3 regions of the Gilvimarinus sp. DA14 genome follow, and region 2 is predicted to be linked to each of the others. Evidence: predicted binding sites of a transcription regulator. Region 2 holds the regulator's gene; each other region holds the start of a gene.
What was found. The regulator FliA, encoded in region 2, starts transcription of late flagellar genes. The targets are predictions, from matches to a motif close to TAAAGTTATNNNNNNNNCGGCCGATANCC.
Positions count from the first base shown of each region.

Region 1: NHM04_RS16675 (PAS domain-containing methyl-accepting chemotaxis protein) is a predicted target of FliA. The motif match lies at 5,050-5,078, and genes of this name have one in related genera.
Region 3: NHM04_RS06730 (DUF2971 domain-containing protein) is a predicted target of FliA. The motif match lies at 4,682-4,710, and genes of this name have one in related genera.

Region 1 covers NZ_CP100350.1:3,809,313-3,816,223, forward strand. The annotation lists gene NHM04_RS16660 (TonB-dependent receptor domain-containing protein) at 1-1,757, opposite strand, end outside; gene NHM04_RS16665 (helix-turn-helix transcriptional regulator) at 1,906-2,871, shown strand; gene NHM04_RS16670 (metallophosphoesterase) at 3,070-4,938, shown strand; gene NHM04_RS16675 (PAS domain-containing methyl-accepting chemotaxis protein) at 5,269-6,585, shown strand; gene NHM04_RS16680 (hypothetical protein) at 6,779-6,911, shown strand, end outside.
Region 2 covers NZ_CP100350.1:709,959-716,869, reverse strand. The annotation lists gene flhA (flagellar biosynthesis protein FlhA) at 1-1,574, shown strand, start outside; gene flhF (flagellar biosynthesis protein FlhF) at 1,589-2,959, shown strand; gene NHM04_RS02970 (MinD/ParA family protein) at 3,014-3,841, shown strand; gene NHM04_RS02965 (RNA polymerase sigma factor FliA) at 3,869-4,588, shown strand; gene cheY (chemotaxis response regulator CheY) at 4,727-5,110, shown strand; gene NHM04_RS02955 (protein phosphatase CheZ) at 5,137-5,934, shown strand; gene NHM04_RS02950 (chemotaxis protein CheA) at 5,946-6,911, shown strand, end outside.
Region 3 covers NZ_CP100350.1:1,514,697-1,521,607, reverse strand. The annotation lists gene NHM04_RS06750 (PhoH family protein) at 1-816, shown strand, start outside; gene ybeY (rRNA maturation RNase YbeY) at 820-1,335, shown strand; gene NHM04_RS06740 (HlyC/CorC family transporter) at 1,332-2,195, shown strand; gene lnt (apolipoprotein N-acyltransferase) at 2,182-3,720, shown strand; gene NHM04_RS06730 (DUF2971 domain-containing protein) at 3,742-4,644, opposite strand; gene NHM04_RS06725 (aspartate carbamoyltransferase) at 4,857-5,873, shown strand; gene NHM04_RS06720 (diguanylate cyclase domain-containing protein) at 5,927-6,911, opposite strand, start outside.

The DNA of each region.
Region 1 (6,911 bases), 860 kb from region 2:
TCGTAGTCGAGGTTCAGGCTCCAGGTGTCCCCTTGCTGGCGGTCAAGTCGCGCGCCTTCGTACTCTTCGTAACCCTGGTAGGCCGAGAGATCGCTTTCGGCATCCGAGTAAGTCAGCAGGGTGCGCAAGCCACCAATGTCGTAGCCGATGTAGGCTTCGCCACCGGTAATTTCCATATCGCCGATATTGTCCATAACCGGGCTGGCGTATTGGTAGATATAACCTTCGATTTCGGTGCGGAACAAAGTGGCGCCCAGCGAAAAGTGACTGGCACCCAACACCGAGTCGCCGTAGGCGAATGAGATTTCATCGTTGCGTCCGGTTTCGGCTTCAAGCTCGGGGTTTGGATCTTCGAACAGGCCAGCGCCTGTGAATACTTCAGACAACTCCGGGCCTTTGAACAGCTCGGTTGACGATACTTTAAAAATCAACGCATCGGTGGGCTGAAATTCACCGGCCAGCGAGAAGGTGACATCGTCGTAGGTATTATCAACAACCGCTGAGTCGATGTCGTAATCGTTGTAGCGCGCCCCTGGAATGATCGCGAAAGCGCCAATTTCAATTCGGTCTTGAATAAACAGCGCCGCATCGGTCGCCTCTTCACCGGCCTCATCAACGCCGCCTTCTACGTAGGTGGCCTGGTAATCGGTTTCGTAGTTAATGACATCCAAACCATAGGTCAGGGTTTGCTGCACAGAACTGCCAAATACGGTTTCGGCTAACACATTAAAGCCGGTATTTTTCGCATCGCCATCGACAATGGCCGCCCAGGCGGCAAACCCCGGGTTTTGCGCGTAGCCCGATTCGTCCCGCCACAGATTACTCTCATTCATAAACGCGGCAGCTTTTACGGTGGTGCCGCCAAGCTGAAGGTCATAATTGGCGGTGTAGGTATCCCGTGAAAACTCGGTAGGCCACAGCAGGGGTACTTGCAGTGATTCGGTAATGGCAAGATCGGTCGCCAGTCCCATATCCGGGCGGTAACTGTAGTCGCCCTCATCGATGTAACGCTCGTAGCCAAACTCCAGACGTTGGTCGGGGGTCAGGTCAAAGCCGACCTTGATCAGTGCATCGTCCAGCTCGCCCGCCAGCCCTCGGACCATGCCGTCGGTGCCAGGCAGAACATTGCCATCGGCGCCCTTGATTTCGCCGCCGCCGACTTCGTAGTCGTCGCGATCCACATGGTTGTAGTAAGCCAGTAAATCGACGCTATCGCTCAACTGGGCAAAGGCGGCGATGGAGTAGTTGTAGCCGGAGTTGTCGCCATAGGTGGCAGAAACCCGGCCGCCAAAGCGCTCGCCATCGCTCAGCATGTCTTTCGCTTCTTTGGTTTCGAAACGTACGGCGCCGCCCAGACCGCCGTTAATGACCGAATTGGTACCCACGTCGATATCGACGGACTTGAGGATATCCGCGTGAATCTGCAGATTGCCCATATGGTGGTACATATAAGTGTTTTGGTTGGCGCCATCAATGCTGATACGCAGGTCTTTGTCGTCCATGCTGCGGATGGTGATGCGCTGGTTCATCGAATGCGCGCCGCCTACATCCACGCCGGGAATGGTACGCAACAGGTCACTGATGTGGTCTGCCTGACGCATTTCAATATCGGCAGTGCTCATATGAACTGATGAGGCACGAACTTCAGTGCCCCAAACGACCAGTTCTTCGATTTTCGGCTGTTCGGTGCTGTTTTGTGCCCAGCTGTTTGATGCCGCCGCCAGCAGTGCTGTTGCGGCGCAGAATGTCTTTTTCATGCCTTTCCCGTATCCGTTTGTTGTGAATATAAAAAAACCTCGGTTGCGAATGAATTTCGCCATCGAAGGTTTATCTTTATTAGAATCATTCTTATTTATGATACAGTGGACGACCGACCAAAACAGCCTGCAAAATCGTCAAGCTATTATGAGAAATAGTCACCATGGGTCTGCGGCCGCCCCACGGCTGAGCGCTAGCGAACTGCACCGGAGGGTCCGCCCCTGCAGCCCCGACCATAGTATCGACAGTGCGCCGGATGAGCCGCTTCTGGAGGGCCACCTGCGTTTCTATCGCATCGGTAACGACGTGTCCGTGCACTGCGTGGATGCCACCGAATTAAGCGACAGCCGCAGCAGTGGAGAATGCCCGGCAGGCCTCAGCGTTAATATTTTGCTAAAGGGGCAGGTGAGCTTTGCTCTGGGCACTAAGCACTACCGTTGCAGTGCTGCGCCCGGGCCGATGGGCGTGGTGCTTGCGTTGCCCAAGGCGGAACCCTTCACCCGCTTTCTAACGGCCGGAGCTCAGGTATGCAAAGTCAATGTCAGTGTGTCGCGGCAGTGGTTAAAAGAGCGCCTGGGGGCTGCGCAAACCGATCGTGTACTGCAAGGGGCCGTCCGGCTTTGGTCTGCGGATGCTGAACAGACTCGCCTTGCCCGAAAGCTGCGCGCTTTGAGTGAGACCCAAGAGAGCTCGACCATTGCGATTGAAGCTCTTGCACTGCAGTTAATCGGCCGGGTGTTGCGCGCTAGCGAGGATACCGTTCAGACGCTATCGCCCGAGTTGTCGGCGCATTCAGATGTGCAAATGCGTCAACTGGTGGCACCTTATTTGGAGGGGCAGTGCGATCTGGCTGGCATAGCCTGTAGCCTCGGTATGAGCGTTAGTACCCTGCAACGGCGCTTTAAGCAGCTGTGCGGTGTCACGGTTATGGAGTATGTGCGAAGTCAGCGTCTAGAACGGGCGCGCCGCGCTCTGTTATTAAAGGGAATGAGTTTACAGCAGGCGGCTTATCTTGCCGGGTACGATCATCCTTCAAACTTTGTCAGCGCTTTTAAGCGAGCCTACGGAACCACTCCCGCCGCTCTGGTGCGGGCACATCGCGAGCCGAGCTGAGGGCGCAAGCAGACTGTGGAGTTATTGCGTGCTAAGGGATAATAAAAGGCTGGCTATGAATAAAACCTGCGATTGCGCCATAGATATCGATGGAGTCGGAGCAGGGCAAGCTGCGACAAACTGATTTATTTCGCTGGATAGACACTGTCACATTCCCGTGATTAAACTGCGGCCAAAGCAACCGGCAAGGGAAAGACTATGCGTTTGGTGTTAGTGCGTTTTGTGGTCGCCGCTGTGGCGGCAATTGGTTCGCTGCCTACTTGGGCTCACTCGGATCATCAACATTCTCACGAGCAATCCCAGGGGATTATTATCGACGGCGCCGCTGCGGCGACCCCCTGGACGCATCTTAAATTTAACAATGATCCGCAGGCTTTTCAGTTTGCCATTGTCACTGACCGCACCGGTGGTTTGCGCCCCGGGGTCTTTTCTCAAGCCGTAGATAAGTTGAACTTATTACAGCCCGAGTTTGTGGTGAGCGTTGGCGATTTGATTGAAGGCTACACCGAAGAACGTGCCCAGCTTGAGTCCGAGTGGAACGAGTTTGATGCGATGGTAAAAAGGCTGGACATGCCGTTCTTTTACCTCGCCGGTAATCACGACTACACCAATAGTGTGATGGCAGAAGTATGGCAAGAGCGTTACGGTGACAGCTACTACCATTTTGTTTACCGCGATGTGCTGTTTGTTATGCTCAACTCTAACGATGGAGGCAAAACCCATACTTTTTCGCAGCAGCAAATCGACTGGCTGAGTAAAACGCTAAAGGATAATCCCGAGCCCAAGTGGACACTGATTTTTACCCACTCACCTCTGTGGGATCGGGATGATAAAGATCGGTGGGGCGACATAGAAGCATTGCTTAGCGATCGTAAGTACACGGTGTTTGCCGGCCATCATCATCGTTATGTCAAAGATAAACGCCACGGGCAAAAATATTTCACTCTCGCGACCACCGGCGGCATTACCAGTGGCCGCGGCACCCGTTTTGGCGAATTTGATCATGTAGTGTGGGTCACCATGGCCAACGACGGACCGATCATCGCCAATATGATGCTGGACGGAATCTGGGGTGAAGATGTGCGCACCGCCGAAATGCGAGACCTGCAAACGGATATGATCGACAAGGGGCGTTTGTCGCTGCCGGCCATATTGTATCGTGACAAATTTAAACAAGGCGAAGCCAGGCTGCGCCTTAAAAACGATTCCGACCTGCCTTACCAGTTTAGCGCTCGCTACCGCTCTTTGGGGGATGTGGCATTGACCGGTGAGAAAACGCTGAACATACAGGTGCCGCCCAATGAAATTGTCACCCCGGCTATCGCCATCGCGTCGCCGCGCACGCTTAGCGATGATCGCAATGTCGTGGTCGTTGATTGGACCCTGAGTTATCAGCTTGACGGGGAAGCCATTGAATATACAGGCGCAGAGCAGCTGGCAATCGCCCGTGAACGGCCATTGAAAAAGCTGCGCAAGCTTACTCTGGATGGCGATCTGAAAGAGTGGTCAAGCCGCAGTTTTCACGTTAATGCCGAGGGCGCCTTTTTTAATACCCAGGGGTTCAGTGGCGATGCCGACGCCAGCTTTCGCTGGGCAGCTGCTCGGTTTGATAACGGCCTGGCACTGGCGCTGGAGGTAACTGATGATCATCTGCAGCGCAGCGACGATGGCGTGATCCCTAAGCAGGACTTTGCCTTTTTTACCATTGATGCTCGCACCAAGGCGCGCCGCAGCATCAAACAAACCTATGATAACCGCGTGCCCGGTGAGCTGACCCTGGCGCTGTTGGCACCGTCAGACGCCATAGCGGCCGAGCTGCGCGGTGATCCTGAACTGCCGGCTGGGGTTGACTATGCCTCGAGCATTACGGCAAAGGGGTACAGCGCCGAAATATTTATTCCGCAGCAGGTGCTGGATGGCATTCACGGCGGCAGTTGGGATGGCGTACGGTTAAATGCTCAGCTACGCGACGCTGACCCGGGCGAACCTGGCCCCACTGGCCGCGAGTGGTTGCCCTCGTGGGGTACTGAATGGGCTATAGGCGGCGCAGGTAATTTTTACCGCTGACTGTTGTGGTAAGCCTTTCTACTAGCTACCCCGATACAGCGCCCGCTTTGCGCTGTATCGGCGGGGCTCTGCATCCGTAAACCCAACGTTTAATCCCGTCTCTTTAAACCGTAAAGTCTGGTAGTTATTGGCCGATAGGTTAGCAAGTAGCTGCAGATACGTTGTGCCGGTATCGTCGAGTTATTGGCAAAAAAAGTTCTCGGCCAGATCAGCGACTAATGGGTTTTGCTGTCTATACTGGATGAGCAGCTTATTCCAATGGAGCAGGAAGGGGCGCCTTTTGTTGGTGTGGGTGACCCAGCCCTAATAATTAGATCGAGAGTGGACCTTATGTTTTTCAAGAACAAAGAGCTTAGTGCCCGTATTGCGCAGCTAGAGCAAGAGCTACAGATATTCTCGGATATTCAAAACGACCTACAGCAAGAGATGATCAGCTTTTGGCTGGATGCCAGAGGAGTCATTGCCGGAGTGAATGAAAACTTTTGCGACTGCACGGGCTATGGCAAAAACGAACTGGTGGGCAGACAGTTTCAAGATTTGTTGGTGCCTTCATCTGTGGATAAAGAGCACTGCCGCCGCATGCTTGATTCCATTGCCCAGGGGCGGCACTGGCATGGCGCCGTCCAGCTGGTAAAGAAAAACGGCGCCGAGGCGTGGCTGCGCAGTATTTTCCAGCCTAGGGTGAAAACATCGGGTGAACCCACTGAACTTGTGACTTACTCCACCGAGTTGACTCGCACTATTTCTGAATCCCGAGAAACGCAGGACATGATGCAGGCGTTAACTCGTTCCTCAGCGGTGATCGAATTTACCCTGGACGGCATTATTCTTAATGCCAATGACAACTTTCTGCGCTGCGTTGGCTATAGCAAGGGCGATATTGTCGGTAAACACCATAGATTGTTTTGTACCCGAGAAACGGCTGAATCCCAAGAGTACAGAGATTTTTGGCAGCGACTGGGCCGTGGTGAATTCGTTTCGGATCGGTTTCAGCGGGTCGGGCGTGACGGCAATATTATCTGGTTGGAAGCAAGCTATAACCCCATTCGCGACGAGACCGGTAAATACTACAAGGTGGTCAAGTTTGCCACGGATATTACCGAGCAAATGAAGCGCGAAGCGGCCATTTCCGAAACCTCCAACATTGCCTATGAAATATCGCAGAAAACCGATGCTGATAGCACAGAGGGCCTCAAGGTTATCAACTCGACCGTCGAAACCATGAAGGGATTGTCTGCGCTGATGCAAGACGCCAGTCAAGGCATTAACGAGCTGGACACCCAATCGGAAAGGGTGTCGGCGCTGGTCGATAGCATCAAGGGCATTGCTGATCAAACCAACCTTCTGGCCCTGAACGCCGCCATTGAGGCGGCGCGCGCGGGCGAACAGGGGCGTGGGTTTTCGGTGGTGGCCGATGAAGTAAGGCAGCTGGCCTCAAGAACCAGTGCCGCCACCGAGCAGATTATTGAAGTGGTTTCAGAGAACAAGCAGCTCACCAAAAAATCAGTATCGTTAATCGAATCCAGTCTCGCCGATGCTGAGCGGGCTCTACAGCTTTCTAGTGAATCCGGCAGCATGATGAATGAAATTCAGTCCAGTGCGCGCCAGGTAGTAGATGCTGTAAGCGAGTTCAAACGGACGCTGTAATACTCTCAAAGGCCCGCTCGGGCCTTGTTTCTCTCACCGCCCTCGGTTAACGTTTAGCCCCACTATAATTCGATAATCACTGTAAAGCTGTTTCCTCTGTGGCGAGCCATTGGCTGTCGACCACGGGGGCTAGAGCCATCTGCAGCGCAGAGCCACTTAATTGATATTTACCCTATGTGGAACAGGAATACTCATGAGCACTAACTCGACTCAGTTAATTAAAGACGAAGCCAATGGCAATAGCTGGTTATCGCTGCCCGGCGAGACAGAGGTGACGATACACGACTGTGGTATTAAACCCACTGTGCTGGAAACGGAGGCCGACG
Region 2 (6,911 bases):
TCGTAAGAGGCGATGCGATTGCAGGCATCTTAATTTTGGCCATTAACATCATTGGCGGCCTGAGTGTCGGTATGGTGCAGCACAACCTCGAATTTAGTGATGCGCTGGAAAAATATATTCTTCTGACTATTGGTGACGGCCTGGTCGCACAAATTCCCTCGTTGATGCTGTCTACCGCTACGGCCATTTTGGTGACGCGGGTAAACAGCTCTCAGGACATGCGCTCGCAGGTTATGTCGCAGATGTTTGACTCACCCAAAGCGCTGAGTATTGCCGCTGGGATGCTGTTTATTATGGGCGTTATTCCCGGTATGCCGCACATCGCGTTTTTGGGGCTGGCAATTTTGTGTGCAGCATTGGCGTACTATATATATTGGCGCAAGCAGCAACCCGAAGCGGTTGAGGATGATTACTTTCCCAGTAGTGGTTCTGGACGCAGCGGCGCCACACCTACCTCCCCAAGCCCCGCACCGAGCGGTGCGCAGCCGCCAGCTGCCTTGCCTCCCGCCGAGAATGCCGAGCTTAACTGGGATGATGTCCAGCCTGTCGATGTGATCGGATTAGAGGTCGGTTACCGTCTTATTCCCATGGTAGACAAGTCTCAGGGTGGTGCTCTGCTGGGGCGTATTAAAGGCGTGCGCAAAAAGCTCTCTCAGGAAATGGGCTTTTTGATTCCTACAGTGCATATTCGCGATAATCTCGAGCTAGCCCCCAATGGTTATCGCATTAGCTTAATGGGCGTTACCGCCGCTGAAGCAGAAGTTCACCCGGATCGTGAGTTGGCGATCAACCCCGGCCAGGTATTTGGCGATTTAGAAGGCATCAAGACTAAAGATCCGGCCTTCGGCCTGGACGCCATCTGGATCAGCGCCGGGCAAAAAGAGCAGGCGCAAACTCTCGGCTATACCGTGGTTGATGCCAGCACGGTTGTCGCCACCCATCTCAATCAGATATTGCATCAGCATGTGCACGAACTGCTTGGCCATGAAGATGTGCAAAAGTTGCTGGATATGCTGGCTAAAACCTCTCCCAAACTGGTGGAAGAGTTGGTGCCCAATACAGTTAATTTAAACACTCTGCTGCGGGTTCTGCAGAACCTTTTACGAGAGAAAGTCGCGGTTAAGGATATCCGCACGATCGCCGAAGCTTTGGCGGGGCAGTCGGGTAAGAGTCAAGATCCCGCCGCCCTAACCGCCATCGCAAGGGTAGCCCTAGCCCGGCAAATCGTGCAGAGCATCAATGGTACCGCGGCGAATCTGCCTGTTATTACGTTAAACCCTCAATTGGAACAGTTGTTGCTGAGTACTGTTCAGCAGGCACAGAAAGCTGGCGCAGATGACAGCGCATTTGTCGAGCCGGCGCTGGCAGAGAAGCTGCAACGCTCTTTGGCGAGTGCTGCGCAAAAGCAGGAGATGGCTGGCAAGCCACAAGTTCTGTTGGTGGCGGCGCCGCTGCGACAAATGCTGGTACGTTTTTGCCGCCACAGTGTGCCCGATATGCATGTACTGGCTTATACCGAAGTGCCGGATAACAAACAGATCACGATAGACGCCTCGGTCAGTGCCGATGGCTAGGCAGGAGATGACTCATGCAGGTTAAACGCTTTGTTGCCAAAGATATGCGCAGGGCCTTGGAAATGGTGCGCCAAGCACTCGGGGAAGAGGCCATTATCCATTCTAGCCGTCGCGTGAAAGACGGGGTGGAACTGCTAACCAGCGTGGCAGGCTCCACTTTTACTGAACCCAAACCTACGCCTGAAGTTGAATCTGCGCCCAGCAGTGCGCCGCCGAGTGAAAGTCCAGCGCCGGTGCAAACCGGGCGAGATATTGCCGCGCAGATCGAGCTTGCCAGCCAGCGCTTGGCTGCGCGCGAGCTGGCCGAAGCATCGGCCGATGAATATTTGCGCAAAGATCAGGTGGTGAATGCGGGCATCCGGGTGCGTTCTGCCGTAGCGCAAACGCCAACCTCACTTCCGACCGCCGCTCCCGAAGCTGACCGGCCTCGCACTGCTCAGACAGCCGCTGAACGATATGGACTGGCCGAGCCCTTGGCGCAGAGCAAAAGCAGCGATGACATCGAACTTCTGCACGAAGAGATTGCTCAGATGCGTCTGATTCTCGAAGAGCAGTTAGGGCGTCTGGGTGCGGCTGCCCGTGGCCCGGGCAGTAAGCAAACCAGCGCCATCGGGCAGCGCTTGGAACGCATGGGGTTTTCGGCCAAAGTCGCTGATGCCACCCTGCGCCGCCCTCTGAATAACCGCATGCTGGCTAAAGCTTGGCCTGAGGCGATGGCAAGGCTGGCGCATGCTATTCCGGTTATGGATGAAGACATTACCGCAAACGGTGGCGTGTTTGCCTTTGTGGGGCCGACAGGTGCCGGCAAAACCACTACTGTAGCCAAGTTAGCGGCGCGGTATGTGATGGAGCATGGCGCTGACAAAGTCGCGCTGGTCACCAATGATACCCAGCGTTTAGGCGGGCAGGACCAATTGCGTTCCATTGCCCGTATTCTTCAGGTGCCGCTGCGGGTAGTGGATGAAAACAATAGCCTGTCTGCAGTATTGCGAAGCCTGCGCAATTGTGAGTTGGTGTTGATTGATACCGCTGGTCTTCGTGCGGGGGATCCCGCACTCAAAACCGGTATGCAAGAGCTCGCGAATATTCGCTCTGTGCAAAGTCTTTTAGTGCTGCCTGCAAACAGTCAGGCTCAGGTCTTAAAAGCGGCTTTGCACTCCTATCAGACGGCGGCACTGACGGCCTGTATTATTACAAAGCTAGATGAAGCTGCTAGCTTGGGGGAAGCGGTGGATTGCGCTATGCAAGCGAGGCTGCCAATAGCCTATACTTGCGATGGGCAAGAAGTGCCTTACGATATTGAACAGGCACGCGGCCACAAGTTAATCAGCAAAGCCGCTCAGCTGATACAGCAGAGCAGTAGCCGGCAGGCCGTTAATGGTTAGCTCGCTTAAAGTTGTTCCATCGGGTTACGCACAGACTACTAAGAGAGAATACGAATGAGCCAAAGTCGCCCCGTACAGGTAATTGCAGTCTCTGGAGGAAAGGGGGGCGTAGGGAAAAGCAATATTTCCGTTAATCTCAGCATTGCCTTAGCGCAATTGCGTCGTCGGGTGGTATTGATGGACGCCGACTTGGGGCTGGCCAATATCGATGTGCTGCTGGGCTTATCGCCACAATATACCCTGGCTGATGTGTTAGCCGGTGAGCGCTCTTTGCAAGAAGTACTTATGACAGGACCCGGGGGTATTAAAATAGTTCCTGCTGCCTCGGGCGTGCAGCGCATGGCTGAGCTGAGCGCACAGGAGCACGCGGGGTTGATCAGCGCGTTCAGTGACCTGAGTGATCAGGTGGACATATTAGTGATTGATACGGCAGCCGGTATTTCCGATACCGTGCTCAGCTTTGTGCGTGCGGCCAACGAAACCCTTGTGGTGGTATGCGATGAACCCTCTTCGATTACCGACGCCTACGCGCTGATAAAGCTGTTAAATAAAGAGTATGACCTGCAGCGTTTTCGGGTGGTAGCAAATATGACGCGCACCAGTGCCGAGGGGCAGCAGATGTTCAGCAAGCTCAACACTGTGTGCGAGCGGTTTCTCGATGTTACCTTACAATATGTAGGCCAAATCCCTTTTGACGAGTCAGTTCGTAAGGCTGTGCAGCGCCGCCAAGCGCTGCTTGAATTTGCCCCTAATTGCAAAGCCTCACAGGCGTTGCGGGAGCTGGCAAACAAGGTAGACGCCTGGCCGTTGCCCTCGGCACCAACCGGGCGATTAGAGTTTTTTGTCGAGCGGCTGCTACAGGCGGCGGTTTCGGAGTATTGACAGGTGAACGCGGCAAGTGGGTTAGCTATGTACAGTGAAGCGCGAGTGCAGGGCAATGACATACAAGTCGAGGAATACGCCGGTTTGGTTAAGCGTATTGCCCATCATATGATGTTAAAAATGCCCGCCAGCGTACAGGTGGATGATTTGATTCAAGCTGGAATGATCGGCTTGTTAGAAGCCTCGCAAAAGTATGATGGCGCCAAAGGCGCGAGCTTTGAAACCTATGCCGGTATTCGAATCCGCGGCGCCATTGTGGACGAAATGCGACGTGGCGATTGGGCGCCGCGCTCGGTACACCGCAATGCCCGCAGGGTCAGCGATGCCATCGCCAAGGTCGAGGCGCGCGAGGGGCGCGATGCTGAAGACGCTGAGGTGGCTGCCGAGCTGGAGGTGGAGCTCGACGAATACCATGCGATGCTTCGCGACGCCAACTCCAGCCGTCTGTTTAGCTACGAAGAAACGTTTGCTGATGATGCCAGCGCTTCACTCGCCGGGGAAGGGAGCGATTTTATAAATCCCCAGGAGGGGGTCGCCCGAGATAGCCTTAAGCAATCCCTCGCCGAGGCAATCACCCAGCTGCCAGAGCGAGAGAAAATGGTATTGGCTCTGTATTATGACGAAGAGCTTAACCTGAAAGAGATTGGTCAAATTTTGGGCGTTAGCGAGTCGCGGGTAAGTCAAATTCACTCTCAAGCCGCTAGCCGGCTACGCGCTCGCATGGCCGATTGGCGAACAGAAGATTGACCGCTGAGCTAAATCCCAGTACTTTTCAGCCGATAACAGCAAATAGAAGAAAATTGTGCCATGGCGCTGGACTCGCCCTGGCCAGTTACTAGACTTAACACTAACCCAACTTCCCGCCCGGGTGAGACGGAGGCAGCATTGGATAAGAACATGAAAATTCTCATTGTCGACGATTTTTCGACAATGCGACGGATTATTAAAAACCTGTTACGAGATTTGGGCTTCACCAACACCCACGAGGCAGACGACGGCGTCACTGCACTGCCTATGCTGAAAAGCGGTGGATTTGATTTTTTGGTCACGGATTGGAACATGCCGGGCATGAGCGGTATTGATCTTCTCAAAGCGGTGCGAGCGGATGAAAAGCTTGCCTCTTTGCCGGTATTAATGGTGACCGCAGAAGCAAAAAGGGACCAGATTGTCGAGGCCGCCCAAGCAGGCGTGAACGGCTATGTGGTGAAGCCTTTTACCGCGGCCGCACTAAAAGAAAAGATCGAGAAAATATTCGAACGGGTGGGTTGATCCAACCATAACAACAAGGCACGGCCATGACTTCTGAGATTCAAGAGCAAGACAACAGCCTGTTTGTCAAAGAGCTGCAAGAAAGTGCCAGCTTGCTGGTGGAAAAGCTACAGGGCGATGACTTTGACGAGGCCTCCCGGCTAATCCAGGCCATTATGGAGTCTCGCGATAAGCATCTGTATCAGTCAGTAGGGCGGCTGACTCGTGGTTTGCACAATGCCATTGTCAACTTCAACGTGGATGGGGATTTAAGCAAAGAGCCGCCGGATATAGAGCGCTCAGAAATTCGCGATGCCACCGATCGACTTAAATACGTTATCGACTTAACACAAAAAGCCGCTGACAAAACCATGGACATGGTCGAGGAGGCTGCTCCTATCGCTATGAACCTTGGGCAAGAGGCTAATGCTCTGCGCGGTGAATGGTCTCGTCTACAAAGCGGTGAGATGAGTGCGGAAGAGTTTCGCAGTCTGTACACCCGTATGGATGATTTTCTCGGGCAAATGGAAAGCGGCACCGAAACCCTAGGGCACAATCTGCAGGAAATTATTCTCGAGCAAGGTTTTCAGGATTTAACCGGGCAGGTACTGAAGCGTGTCATGGGGCTGATAGAAGAGGTCGAACAAGATCTGGTCAGCCTGGTGAGAATTGCTGGGCAGGTTGAAGAAATTACAGGTTTGCACCTTGAGGCCGATAAAGAAGGAAAGACAAAGGTTGTCGACAATAAAAGCAGCGGCGAAGGCCCGCAGATTAATGCGGATAAAGCCGATGTAGTCTCCAATCAGGACGAAGTAGACGACTTGCTTTCCAGTCTCGGTTTTTAGAGGAATAGTGCATGGGTTTCGGTGATGATGAAGATATTCTCCAGGATTTTCTGGTCGAGGCCGGTGAGATTCTTGAAAATCTCTCCGAGCAGCTGGTGGAGCTGGAACGCCGGCCCGAAGATAAAGATCTTCTTAATGCTATTTTTCGCGGCTTTCACACAGTAAAAGGCGGTGCGGGCTTTCTTCAGCTTACGGCCATGGTTGAGTGCTGCCATGTCACTGAAAATTTGTTTGATATTCTGCGCAATGGCAAGCGACAAGTAACCCCAGAGTTGATGGATGTCGTACTCCAGGCTTTGGATGTTGTTAACCAGCAGTTCGATCAAGTGTCTCATCGCGAGCCCATCTCCCCCCCCGAGCCTGAATTAATTCACACCCTTGAACGCCTGGTGGCCTGTGAAGATCTGCAGGCGACCCCACAGCCAGCGGCTGAATCTCCCCCCGCGCCTGAGCCACAAGCGTCCCCTGAAACTGAGCCTGCTACAGTTCGCGGCGGCAGTGATATTACTGATCAGGAATTTAACGATTTGCTGGATGCGCTCTCGCCTGGTGCAAACACCGGTGAGCCGGCCTCCGGCGCTGGCGATGACATTTCGGAAGATGAATTTGAAGCTTTGCTGGATCAGATTCACGGTGAAGGTAAGGCACCCGGAAAGAGCGCTCCGCCTGCTGCTGGGACAAATGCCAGCGACGACATCAGTGACGATGAATTTGAAGCTTTACTCGACGAATTACACGGTGCGGGCAAAGGTCCGGCCGGCGCCGTGGCAAAGCCAAGCGAGCCAGCTGCGGCTGACACAAAAGCTGATCAGGACAATATCTCCGACGACGAATTCGAAGCGCTGCTGGATCAACTCCATGGTAAAGGTAAAGGGCCCAGTGTTCAGGGTGAGGCCACCGCTAGTGCTCCCGCCGCATCCGAACCCAGCGAGTCGTTAGCGCAGAGCCCAAAGGCGGCAAGTGCAGAAGCCTCACCC
Region 3 (6,911 bases), 800 kb from region 2:
ACCATCGAGTTGACTCCCGACGAAATCCATCTGGCGCTGCAAAGCGCAGGAATCGAACAGCTTATGCAACAGACCTCTGCCGAGCCGACGGCTGCGCCCGCCGGCGCTGAGCAAAACGAAGAGAAAATTCCCGCCGGTACCGTACTCATTCGAACCAAAAAGTGCACCATTAAGCCTCGCGGCGTTAACCAGCAGCGCTATGTGCGCTCAGTCCAGACCAACGATATCAACTTTGGTGTTGGTCCGGCCGGTACCGGTAAAACCTATCTGGCCGTGGCCTGTGCGGTCGAAGCGCTGCTGCGCGATGACGTAGAGCGTATTCTGCTGGTGCGCCCCGCCGTTGAGGCGGGCGAAAAGCTGGGTTTTTTGCCCGGTGATCTGGCCCAAAAGGTAGACCCTTACCTGCGCCCGCTGTACGACGCCCTGTTTGAAATGCTGGGCTTTGAAACCGTCGGCAAGCTGCTCGAGCGCAATGTGATTGAAGTGGCGCCGCTTGCCTATATGCGCGGCCGCACCCTGAACAACTCGTTTGTGATTCTGGACGAGAGCCAGAATACCACCTGTGAACAGATGAAAATGTTCCTGACCCGCATCGGTTTCGGCTCTACCGCCGTGATTACCGGTGATCCCAGTCAAATTGACTTACCGCGTGGCCAGAAATCCGGCCTCAAGCATGTGGTTGAGGTACTGAACAACGTCGAGGGAATAAGTTTTACTCACTTTGGCTCTAAAGACGTAGTGCGCCACCCGCTGGTACAGCGTATTGTCGAGGCCTACGATGCCTTCGAAGCGGCCAACCCGGATCGTGAGCGCTGAGCCATGAGCGTCCAGGTGGATATTGATATTCAGGTCGATGACGACCAACTGCCCAGCGACGACGAAGTACACCGATGGGTGGCGGCGGCAGTCGCAGGCCATCGGGATCCAGCCGAAGTCAGCCTGTGCATTGTCGACGCCGACACCAGCGCCGAGTTAAACGGTCAATACCGAGGTAAGCATTACCCTACCAACGTTCTTTCCTTTCCCGCCGATCTGCCCGCCGAGCTTGAATTACCCTTGTTGGGGGACTTAGCCGTATGCGCTGAGGTGGTAGCGCGTGAGGCTCGCGAACAGGGCAAAACCCTAAAGGCCCACTGGGCTCATATGCTTGTGCACGGTACCTTGCATTTGCTAGGTTACGACCACATTGACGACACTGACGCCGAGCGTATGGAAACGCTGGAAACCGAGATTATCACCGGGCTGGGGTTTGCCCCCCCCTATGCTGAAGCCGGCACCGACACTGGTGCGGGCAACCCCTATACGACAACGACACAGGAATCATCAGTGCCATGACGGACGACCCATCGAGTAGCAGCGCGTCGCGCCTCCAGGATAAACAGGAGAAGTCTTGGTTGGATCGGGTGCTCAACGCCTTTTCCGGCGAGCCCAAATCCCGCGACGACCTACTGGAAATTATAAAAGACGCCGCCGACAACAAGTTGTTGGACCAGGAGGCGCTCAGCATCATCGAAGGCGCACTGGACGTGTCCAGCCTGCAGGCGCGGGAAATCATGATCCCGCGCACGCAAATCGTCGCGGTAAAAATTGACGATAAACCAAAAGACTTTCTGCCCAAAATTATTGAGTCTGGCCACTCGCGTTTTCCCGTGATTGGCGATTCTATCGACGATATTAAAGGCATATTACTGGCCAAAGACTTACTGCGGATGATGCTGGAGGGCAACAACGATTTTAGCCTGGAGCAGATTATTCGCACCGCCAATATCGTGCCCGAAAGTAAACGCGTTAATGTGCTGCTGCGGGAATTCCGCGAGCAGCGCTACCATATGGCGCTGGTGATTGATGAGTACGGCGGTATCTCTGGTCTGATTACTATTGAGGATATTCTCGAGGAGATCGTCGGCGAAATTGAAGATGAAACCGATGAAGAGATTTCCGACGAGCACATCAAAAAAGTCAGCGATACCGATTATGTGATCAAAGCGCTGACCCCGATCGAAGATTTCAACGATTATTTCGAAGCCGGGCTGTCGGATGAAGATTTTGACACCATCGGCGGTATTTTGATGCAGTCTTTTGGCCACCTGCCTAAGCGCAATGAAACTACCGAGGTAGACGGCTTTACCTTCCGCGTTCTCTATGCCGATAATCGGCAAATTCATCTGGTGCGTTTAACACTTGATCGGCACTGAGACCATAATCACCGGCACTGTCAGTCGCGGACTTAATCGCCTGCGCTGGTACAACGCCGCCGCCCTGGCACTGCTGGCCGGGGCCCTGCAGCCTCTGGCGTTTGCGCCTTTTAATCTCTGGCCGTTGGCCCTACTGGGGCTTGCGGTTTTTCCGCTACTGTTATTTAAAGTCGCCAGCCGTCGCGCCTGGATAGTGGCGCTGGCTTTCGGCCTAGGGCTTTACGGGGTGGGGGTGTCGTGGATTTTTGTAGCCATTCACCAGTTTGGCAATGCATCGGTCTGGCTGGCGGGGCTTCTAACCGCGCTTTTTGTGCTCTTTATGGCCGGTATTTTTGCCGTGCCCTTTGTCATCTGCCGCTCACTGATGGGGCACGGCCGCTTGGGGATTTTGCTGGGGTTTCCCGCCTGTTACCTGCTCGGTGAATGGCTGCGTTCCTGGTTGTTAACCGGCTTCCCCTGGCTTTACCTGGGTTATGGTCATTTGCAGACGCCGCTGGCCGGCTGGGCCCCATTGTTTGGTGTGCTCGGGCTCAGTTTTATTACCGCCTTTAGCGCCGCTACCCTCGCCGCCTGGGGCTTTTTTATGCGCCCGTCTGGCAACCTGTGGATGGCGAGCATTATGGTGTGTGCGCTGTGGTTGGTGGGTTGGCAGCTTGAAAACGTACAGTGGAGCAAGCTGAATCGCGACCAGCCCATCAGTGTGACTATGGTGCAGCCCAATGTGGCGCAGGAGTTAAAGTGGAACCCGAAATTCGCTCAGCCCACCCTGGATCGCCTGATGGATTTGAGTGAGCCTCACTGGGACAGCGACTGGCTGATCTGGCCCGAAGCGGCGGTGCCGCTCACCTACAACAACGCCCTGGATTTTCTCAATCGGGTTAACCGCCAGGCGGCGGATACCAATACCGGGCTTGTTACCGGGATTATTTACGACGATTTGAGTCGCCGCCGCTATTACAACTCGGTGACAGGCTTTGGTGAGGCCATGGGTATATACCACAAGCGTCGGCTGGTGCCTTTCGGCGAATATGTGCCCCTGGAAGATTGGTTGCGCGGCACTATAGAGTTTTTTGATTTGCCTACCTCTTACATTCATCGCGGCCCGGATGATCAGCGGGGCCTGCTGATTAATGATGTCAGCATTGCTCCCAGTGTGTGCTATGAAGTGGTTTACCCATCGCTGGTGGCAGAGAGCGCCAGGCATCGCAATGTGCTGTTAACCGTAAGTAATGATGCCTGGTTTGCCGACTCAATCGGTCCTTTACAGCACCTGCAAATGGCGCAGATGCGTGCACTGGAGACCGGACGTTACCTGTTGCGCAGCACCAATAATGGTGTGAGTGCGATTGTCGACCCCAAAGGGAGAGTCGTCGAAAAAAGCCGTCAGTTTGTCAGCGCTACTTTGAGCGGTGTTATTTATCCCGCCTACGGCGACACACCGTTTATGCGCTGGGGTAGTTGGCCGGTGGTGTTTTTGTCGCTGGCGCTGCTGCTCGGTTTGCTGGCCTCGCAGCGTCGGTATTAGCGCCAGATGAGGCCTGAGTCTTCAGTGTTTGAGGCGATTAAAGCTTATTTCGTATTTCCCCGCTACAGCCTCGGCTTGGAATACTTTGGTTTCCGGGTAGCGATGCTTGAGTAAGGCCAGTAGTCGCTGTTTGTCTTCGGTGCTCATAAAAGCGCCAAAATAAACCGCTCGCAGTTCGTTCGCAGCAAATGGTTGGTCGCTGAACCAGTCATTCTCGTCGGTGGACTTGGCCGCCGTAGCGGCATCAACATTAAAAAAGCAGCGCCACTCCTGTTCGCCCTTTGCCGCCGGTTGTTTGCAGAGAAATTTCTCGGCAAAAAAATCCTGGCTGTGCAGCTTTTCGTTGTAAAGAATGACGTTTAGCTGTTCTTTAAGGCTGGTAATTTCCGGGCGCGCCGGCAGATACTGCACCTGTTGCGGCGCGGCAAGCGACGTGTTGTCGCCGCACTGAAACTTCAATACGGCCCCTTTGTGGCTGTCGGCAAAGTACTGCCAGGCGGTCAGGTTGTCGGCTTTGGCGGAGAAACTGCAAATACGCAGGCTGCGTGTGTAGCGGCGCCAGTCGCTCATCATTTCGTCCAGCTCGTTTTGGCGCTGATCCACCATGCGGGCCATCAGCTCCTGCAACACCTCTTCCGCCTCCTCAGGAGAGGCAAAGCGTTCCTCATCCCGCCAGCGGCGAATGACCTGAGTCAATGGTGAGGCGCCGCGCGGATCTTCGCGGGCGAAGATCATACCGCAGGCGGTACGAATCACATTACTCAGCAGTGTTTGCGGTTCAAAGGCCAGCGCGGTGCGATGGTTGAGTTCAAACGGATCGCGGTAAAGTACCGGCGCACTCCAGCGCAGACAGCCGGACTGCAGAACTTTTTCGGCAGTCAGCGCGTCGCTGTATTTGGATAAGGTATCTGGGTGATCGGGCACTTGCTGTCCTTATTGTCGGTACTGATTCACTATAGTGTTATATCGGCCGTTTGCGGGTTTTATAAAGTGTTTTTATACGCCAATCAAGTCGATCGTGATTTTATTTAAGCCTGTTCTGGGCAAATTTTCAGATCTTGCCTGTGCAATGATTCCACCGCACTGGTTGGGACGCTAGAATAGTGACCCCTCCTTCAACAGGCAAAGGAAGACACGTGATTTTTACCGGCTCTCATATCCTCTCCGTGGAACAGTTTGAACGCTCCGATATTGAACATATTTTTCAGGTGGCCGATGCCATGGCGCCCTACGCGCTGCGCCGCCGGGTGACCCGGGTGTTAGAAGGCGCGATTTTGGGCAATATGTTTTTCGAGCCCAGTACTCGCACGCGTATCAGCTTCGGCTGCGCCTTTAACTTGCTGGGGGGCGAGGTGCGTGAAACCACGGGTTTTGAAAGCTCGGCCATTGCCAAAGGGGAGTCTCTGTATGATACCGCGCGGGTTTTGTCGGGCTTTTCCGATGTAATCTGCATGCGTCACCCCCAGGAGGGGTCAGTGGCTGAGTTTGCCGAGGCCAGCCGGGTACCTGTGTTGAACGGTGGTGACGGGGCGAACGAGCACCCGAGCCAGGCACTGCTGGACTTGTACACCATTCGCAAAGAGCTGGCGTCAAAAAATCGCGGTATCGATGGCCTGCGTATCGCACTTATTGGTGACTTGAAGTACGGCCGCACGGTCCACTCACTGTGTAAGCTGCTGCGGCATTTCGCCAATGTGCATGTGACTTTAGTGTCGCCTGCAGAGCTGGCCATGCCGGAGGCGATCGTTGAGGAGATGCGCCTTGCAGGTCATACAGTGGTGGTTACGGAAGATCTGACGCAGAGTATCTCCAGCGTCGATATCGCCTATTCCACTCGCATTCAGGAAGAGCGCTTTGCCACCAAAGAGGAGGCGGATATGTACCGCGGCCGCTTCCGCTTAAACCAGTCTATTTACACCCAGTACTGCGAACCCAACACCGTAATTATGCATCCGCTGCCGCGCGATTCACGGGCCGACGCCAATGAGCTGGACAACGATTTAAACCAAAATCCTAATCTGGCGATTTTCCGCCAGGCGGATAACGGTGTGCTGGTGCGCATGGCGCTGTTTGCCCTGGTGTTGGATGTAGTGGATCAGGTGGATAAATACGCCCGCGATGTAAACTGGTATAACTCTCTGCGTACCCTTTAGCCGCAAAGCGCTTGGTCGCTAGCAGCAAAGCGTTTAGTGGCAGCGTTGGGGTGCTAGTGCCCCAACAGCTGGCCGGCCATCTTCTGTAAATCTTCGCAGTTCAGGGGTAAGTCCACACTGGGTCTGGCCGCCGGGGGCGGTTCGGCGACGTGCCCGAGATACAGTTGGGCAATGGGCGCGGTGCGCTCCAACTCTGCCAAAGTGTCGGCCAGATAAGCGCCGTCCTGGGTGACTAGGGTGGGGCAGAGAATGATTAAGTCGGGGCGGATATTAACCGCTAGCTCCAGTGTTTCTTCGGCACTTTCGGCCGTGATCAGGTTGTAAATGGGGCGCAGGCAGGCGCTGGCCTCTTGCAGTACATCTTCATCACTGTGGGCGATGATTACCGTGCGGTGGGCGGTCATTTCTTCCAGGGCATATTGGTTGCGCCCGGTGTGCTTAGCGCGATAGAGCGCCCGGTCGGCGGCTTTAATTACCTCCTCTAAGTTGCAGCTGCGTGGTTGCAGGCAGCAGGCGGCGCCAATGGATACGGTGACAATAGGCTCCACCGGAGAAACCTTGTGAGGCAGGGCTAAATCGGCCACGGCCTGCTTAATGCTGCTGCACACCCTCTCGGCCCCGGCCGCATCGGTTTCTGGTAGCAGCACTACGAACTCTTCGCCGCCGTAGCGGCCGAGGAGGTCGTAGGGGCGATTGAGGCAACCTTTGATGGCCGCCGTAACTTCTTTCAGGCAGGCATCGCCTGCGGGATGGCCATAGTGATCGTTGTAGAGTTTGAAGTGGTCGACATCGATCATCAGCGCGCAAGTGTGGGTTTGCTTGCGTCCGGCTAATAACCATTGCTGTTCTGCCTGCTCGTTAAAGGTGCGGCGATTGAGCACCTGGGTAAGGCTATCCAGCTGACTCAGTGCTTCCAGCTCGTTATTAAGGCGGTTGAGCTGGTCCCGCATATCGGCAATGCGCTCCATGGCGCGAATTTTTGCCGTAATGATCATTTTACTGACCGGCTTGATCAGATAATCGTCCCCACCGGCTTCG